Linked DNA regions of Rhodopirellula baltica SH 1. The protein of the gene in region 2 interacts with the protein of the main gene of each other region in a pairwise test. Links are inferred from orthologs where the notes say so. Each region holds a gene or a part of one and is shown on either strand. Other genes may lie near its edges. The genes, in order: eno and rpe.

Region 1 (3,186 bases), 5.9 Mb from region 2 along the record:
AAATGCGGACGCAGCATCATTGTGGTCACGGGGACGTAGGATGTGCGAGCAACGGGTTTGGTTTCGACAACCGCTTTGGGTGTGTAAACCGTTTGCTCGCGAGTCTTCATTTGGACTTCGCTGACCGGACGCTGGACCTGACGAATTTGCTTCCGGTACACAATTCCGGTCGCTGGATCGGCGTGCAATTCACCGCCTTCCTGAGCGGTGACCGACGTGGTCAGGGACATCAATGCCCCCGCGACCAAAACGCCAACAATGAACTGGTTCGTCCGATTGGAATTCCGCATGACAATCCTTCGTCTGCAGGTGGGATCGGGCATGGCAAGGCCGCCCCAAGAAAAGTAGTTTGCCGAAATTAGAATTCGGTGACACGCTCACCGCCCTTGCAGTCAAACTTTTGAAACCCCAAGAAGCCCTCCATGATCACCCCGGATATCTTGCCTATCTTGCGCTGTCCCTCAAACGGCGGTCAGCTCACACTGGCGGACGAATCCCTCATCCAGAGGGTCAATCAAGCGATCCGCGACGGCAACGCGCGTGATCAATTGGATGAACGCGTGACGGATCCAATCGAAGGCGGTTTGATCAACTCACCAGCCGATCGACTATATCCCATTCGTGGCGGAATCCCGACATTGATCGTCGATGAGGCGATTGGGCTGACGGGAATCAGCGAAGCGGAGTGAAGGACGGAGCGGCGTTTGGAGCTTTGGAGCTCAGAGAAAAAGACGCGAGGGCATTCAACATTAGCCGCAGTGCGTCAGCACCGGCTTCTACAACGCAACCGGTCCGAACGGATACCGACTCGGCATCGACGGACTTGGAAGTCCATCGTACGGTCACGTCACCTCGGACCAGTTTGTAACCGATCTAATAAAAAAGCGGAGCCGCTTGGGCTCCGCTTGCTGAATCATTTCCAACCTGAATTCGGCGATCAGCCGGTGATTCGCTTGGCGAACAAAGGACCGCCGTACTGAGCGGCGTCGCCCAACAATTCTTCGATGCGAAGCAATTGGTTGTATTTGGCCATCCGGTCACTACGACTTGCCGACCCAGTCTTGATCTGACCAGTCGACATGGCAACGGCCAAGTCAGCGATGGTCGAATCTTCTGTTTCACCACTGCGGTGGCTGCTGATGGAGGTGTAACCGTTGCGATGAGCGAGCTGGATCGCGTCGATGGTTTCGGTCATCGTTCCGATTTGGTTGACCTTGATCAAGATGCTGTTGGCGATCCCTTCGTCGATACCGCGTTGCAAACGTTCGACGTTGGTTACGAACAAGTCGTCGCCAACCAGTTGAACCTTGTCGCCGATCTTGGTGGTCAGTTTCTTCCAAGTTTCCCAGTCGTCTTCATCGCATCCGTCTTCGATGCTGCAGATCGGGTACTTGTCGCACCAACCGGCCAAGAAGTCGACCATTTCATCGCCGGACATTTGGTTGTTGTCCAACGAGTACTTGCCGGATGACTTGTCGTAGAACTCAGTCGAAGCCGCGTCCAAGGCGATCCAGACTTGTTCGCCAGCTTTGTAGCCAGCCTTGTCGATCGCGGTCATGATCACATCGAGAGCTTCTTGGTTGCTCTTCAAGTCAGGTGCGAAACCGCCTTCATCGCCAACCGCGGTGCTGTAACCCTTGTCCGACAGAACCTTCTTCAGGTTGTGGAAGATTTCAGTTCCGCAACGCAGAGCATCGCTGAAGCGTTCAAAGCCCAATGGCATGACCATGAACTCTTGGATGTCGACGCCGTTATCAGCGTGCTCACCACCGTTGATGATGTTCATCATCGGGGCAGGCAACATGCGAGCGCCAGCACCACCGAGGTAGCGGAACAAGGGCTGGTTGGTCGAAGCGGCCGCTGCGTGAGCGACGGCCAACGAAACGCCGAGAATGGCGTTAGCACCAAGTTCTTTTTTGTTAGGTGTGCCATCCAGTTCAATCATCGCTTGGTCAACCGCAGCTTGATCGGTTGCGTCCATGCCTTCCAAGGCATCGGCGATTTTTGTGTTGACGTTCTTGACAGCGGTTGTGACGCCTTTGCCCATGAAGACGGACTTGTCACCGTCTCGCAGTTCCCAGGCTTCGTGCATCCCGGTGCTGGCTCCGCTGGGCACGGCAGCGCGACCGGCGGCACCGTCCATCAATGTGACTTCGCACTCGACGGTGGGGTTGCCGCGGCTGTCCAAGATTTGCCGAGCGTGAATCGATTCGATCAGTGTCATGGGTTCACTATGAGATTGAGGGGGAACGAAATTCGGCTCAATAGAGGGCCGCAAAATTTGATTTGGAAAAGGCGGACGTTGTCCGATCGGGCGGTATTCTGTCCAATGCCCCGGAAACTGACCACCCGGCACCGATTCCCTGCGTTTTTCACCGGTTTTGAGCCGTCTTTCCCGCCTTCTTCCTCCATCTTCTTTTTTCGCTGTCATGTTCACCGGTCTCGTCGAATCCGTTGGTCAACTTTCTGCTGTCGTGGAACAACCGCCCGGCAGACGTCTGGTGATCACCGCCCCCTCCTTCCGTGACGACGATCCGGCTCGCGACGTGAAGCTCGGCGACAGCATCGCGATCAACGGTTGTTGCCTGACCGTTGTCGAAATTGACGGCGACAAGCTGTCCTTCGAAGCTGGCGAAGAAACGCTCAGCCGAACCAATCTCGGCGAACTGACGGCCGAGTCCACCGTCAACCTCGAACGATCGCTTGCGGTCGGAGATCGAATGGGCGGCCACTACGTCACCGGTCACGTCGATTGCGTCGGTCAGCTGATCGAACGAATCGATGATCCACCGTGGGCAAACTTGAAATTCTCGGTTCCCGCCCCGTACCCGCGACAGATTGTTGCCAAGGGAAGCATCACGGTTGATGGGATCAGTCTCACGGTCGTCGATGTCGGGGAAGACTATTTTACGGTTGCCTTGATCCCTCACACTCTCGACGCAACCACCTTGGGACGTCGCCGAGTCGGCGACCACATCAATTTAGAAACTGACTTGTTAGCCAAATACGTGCAACGAACTTTGCAATTTGGAAACGCAAGCGACCCACCGAGTGCCGGCAAAGCTGGGTCATCCCCAAACACACCTTGGAGTCCACAATCATGAGTGAAGCGTCCGACCCCAATCGCCCCAACGCTCGACCGAATCCGCCCGCTCGCCCGAGCAATGTCTCTCGTGGTTCACGGCA
Region 2 (3,291 bases):
CGAAGACAAACGATTCGTTCGCCTGACGTTGATTCCAACCTTCAGCCAAATCGGTGAAGTGAACGAGTTCACGTTCCAAGGCAACTCGACGACTCGCAACACTTCGAATCGCAACGTTGACACCAACGGTGACGGCGTGATCGATGAAGAAGACGAGCAAGAAGAAGAAAGCGTCACGCAAGGTACGACGGTTCAACAACCGACGTTTGCCTTCACCACCGTCAACACGACCGTGAGTGTTCCCGATGGCGGCACGATTCTTCTTGGTGGGATCAAACGAATGAGCGAAGGCCGCAACGAACGTGGCGTGCCGTTCCTCAGCAAGATCCCATATGTCAGCCGATTGTTCCGCAACACCGCGGTCGGTCGTGAGTCGCGAAGTTTGATGATGATGGTCACACCACGGATCATCATCCAAGAAGAAGAAGAGATCGCCCAAACCGGATTCGATCCGGGACGCTGATCGCGAAGAAACCCTGCACCGGTCGCTCGGAGGCGTCCTTCCGCCTTCGAGGTCGGTGAACTGGGTTCTTTTCCTTCAACACATCAACGGTCGTCGCGAGTTCTTCGGAACATGCGACGGCCGTTTTTTCGTGCGTGGCCGATCCTCCCGCGTGGGTGGGACAGGCATCCCGGATTGCTTCCCGTACCGCGAATGGCCCGAAATCGGAAATTCGCGAGTGCCGAAAGCAAATTTTTACGGAGGATTCGACGCCATTGCGGTTGCTAGCAAATGCCGGTTGTTTTGAATTTCTGCATTACGTCCGCCATTGTGGCTTGGGGGAGTCCCCCTGGATCTGGCCTGCCAATTGACAGCTGCCCAGGGACTTGATCAACCTGTTGCCCCATCGATGCAATCGTGTGTCGTCCAATCGCAATCAGCTCTCCGATCGGATCGGTTTCAGCTGGCGAAAATTGGCACGGCGATCGCATCACACCAACACAACGTGGGCATTTCGCTGCCAAGGCGGCGGGGTGCGATCGAGAAACGAAGTGAGCCCGGTTTTTGCCGTGCTCGCAGAGTGATCTCGGTCGAACGTCCTTCGACGTTTCCATGGGCCACCTCGCGTGTTCCCTGTGTGGTGAATCCATTCCCCGATGAGACAACTGTATGAGCCGAGCGAAGCTCGATTCCATCCGTGCCGCTGGGCCGGCAATTTTGCCGAGCCTTTTGCAATGCGATTTTGGTGACTTGCGCACCGAGATCGAGAAGCTGACCGTTGCTGGAACGCGCGTGTTGCACTTGGATGTCATGGACGGCCACTTTGTGCCCAACCTGACCTACGGCATGCCAATTGTCGAAGGTCTGCGTCGTCACACGGACATGCCACTGGACGTTCACCTGATGATCAGCGATCCGATTGCCTACGCGCAACCGATGGTCGATGCTGGCGCCGACCTGTTGACCTTCCACGTGGAAGCGGTCGACGACTGTGTCGAAGTCGCCGGAAAAATTCGCGACATGGGCGTCGGTGTTGGCGTCGCGATCAACCCCGACACGGACTTTGCCAAACTGGATTGCTGCCTTGATTCAGTCGACATGGTCTTGGTCATGAGCGTCAACGCAGGATTTGGCGGCCAACAATTCAATCCAGTGGCGCTGGACCGTTTGCGTAGCCTGAAAGAACGCAAACCGGACTTGCTGCTGGAAATCGACGGCGGCATCAAAGCCGAAACAATCGGTGACGCTCGCGCGGCCGGTTGCGATCTGTTTGTCGTCGGGTCCGCAATTTTCGGCCAACATGACTACGAAACCGCGATCAATGAATTGACGCAGGCCATGCATGGTTCGCCTCCTGCTACGGGAGACCAGTCATGATTTCACTTTGGCCCAAAGCCGCTTCCAAGCTGGTTTTGATTCGCCCCGGTGCGACCACCTTCGATGAACAAGGTCGCATGAAGGGCAACCTGGACATGCCGTTGTGCGAACGCGGCCGCATGCAAGCCGAATCGCTCGCCAGCGAATTAGCCGGTATTCGCCTGCATGCGATTTACTGTGCACCATGCCAATCCGCGGTTGAAACGGCGACTTGTCTGTCCGAGGGACGCGATCTGCGACCCAAGGTGATTGACGAGTTCCGCAACGTGGACCACGGATTGTGGCACGGCAAACTGATCGAAGAGATTCGTCGCAACCAACCACGACTGTACCGGGAATTATGCGACACGCCAGAATCGACCTGTCCTCCCGGTGGTGAACCGTTGCACGAAGCGGCGCATCGCGTCGGCAAAGCAGTGCGTCGGATCTTGAAACGCAATCGTAACCAGGTTGTTGCCTTCGTGATTCCCGATCCGTTGGCATCGTTGGTCGCTAGCCAACTGAAGGACGAAGCGTTGCCACAGATCTGGAAAGTTGAAACCGACGCCGGCAACTGGCAATTGATCGAAACTTCCTGATTGAGAACTTGCCGCACCGGCAACGATTCTCGAGCGAGCACCGCCAGTCTGAGCAGAAGACTCGCGGGGAGAAACCGAACGACTCGAACACCCACAAAGCCGCTTCCTAACGGAAGCGGCTTTTTTCGTTCAGCAAGCAGCATCCCCCCCAGAGGTCTTTCTAAGGTGAACAGATCGCCAATTGCATATCCCTTTTGCGAAACGACATCAGCAATCGTTCTTGCGGAAAGATTGTCCTGGCTCTATTGAGTTGTTAATCTAGGCGCTCAGGTGAAGTACAATTCGATTCACGGATCTCCGTCACCCATCGCGTCTGTCTACGATATCTTGTTGCAACGAGACGCGACGACGGTTCGCCTGTTCGCCCACCTACCTTTCCCTTCCTTTGGAACTGTTTGTCCATGACCTCGAAAACAAACCGCCGTCGTTTCATTGGCCAATCGGCCGCATTGACCGCAGGAGTCGGCTACTTCGCCGGCACCAGCTTGGCTCAAGATGAATCGCCATCCGCATTGAACTCATTGTCAGCGGCCTGCATCGGCGTCGGCGGCAAAGGTGGCAGTGACACCAGCCACATCGCCAACCAAGGCGTCAACATCGCCGCGCTGTGCGATGTCGACCGCGACACATTGGCGAAGAAGGGCCGCGAATTCAAAGATGCGCAGCAGTTCGACGACTTCCGCGAAATGTTGGACAAGATGGGCGACAAGGTCGACATCGTGACCTGCAGCACGCCGGACCACACGCACGCGGCGGCATGTGTCAAAGCCATGAACATGGGCAAACACATCTACTGCCAAAAACCCATGACCTGGTCGATTCGCGAAGCTCGCTTGATGCGAGAAACCGCTGAGAAGACCGGCGTCATCACTCAAATGGGTAACCAAGGCACCA

What was found.
Region 1: the proteins of rpe (region 2) and eno interact in binary tests that used the Escherichia coli proteins (3 or more experiments, as listed by UniProt). The link is inferred for Rhodopirellula baltica SH 1 from one-to-one orthologs.

Annotation. Positions count from the first base shown.
Region 1 is NC_005027.1:6,662,004-6,665,189, reverse strand. What follows is about bases 82-2,941. They hold eno (phosphopyruvate hydratase), read right to left. Parts: upstream 2,225-2,941; coding sequence 938-2,224; downstream 82-937. Other genes in these bases: RB_RS25725 (riboflavin synthase), read left to right, coding at 2,430-2,941; RB_RS25740 (Trm112 family protein), read left to right, coding at 423-689; RB_RS25745 (hypothetical protein), read right to left, coding at 82-290. In the rest of the region: more of RB_RS25745, read right to left, coding at 1-81; more of RB_RS25725, read left to right, coding at 2,942-3,104; 16S rRNA (adenine(1518)-N(6)/adenine(1519)-N(6))-dimethyltransferase RsmA, read left to right, coding at 3,101-3,186. UniProt on the Escherichia coli protein: Catalyzes the reversible conversion of 2-phosphoglycerate (2-PG) into phosphoenolpyruvate (PEP). It is essential for the degradation of carbohydrates via glycolysis.
Region 2 is NC_005027.1:796,780-800,070, reverse strand. The notes cover bases 1-2,965. They hold rpe (ribulose-phosphate 3-epimerase), read left to right. Parts: upstream 1-1,111; coding sequence 1,112-1,819; downstream 1,820-2,965. Other genes in these bases: RB_RS03125 (Gfo/Idh/MocA family protein), read left to right, coding at 2,799-2,965; RB_RS03130 (histidine phosphatase family protein), read left to right, coding at 1,816-2,397; RB_RS03140 (type II secretion system protein GspD), read left to right, coding at 1-463. In the rest of the region: more of RB_RS03125, read left to right, coding at 2,966-3,291. UniProt on the Escherichia coli protein: Catalyzes the reversible epimerization of D-ribulose 5-phosphate to D-xylulose 5-phosphate.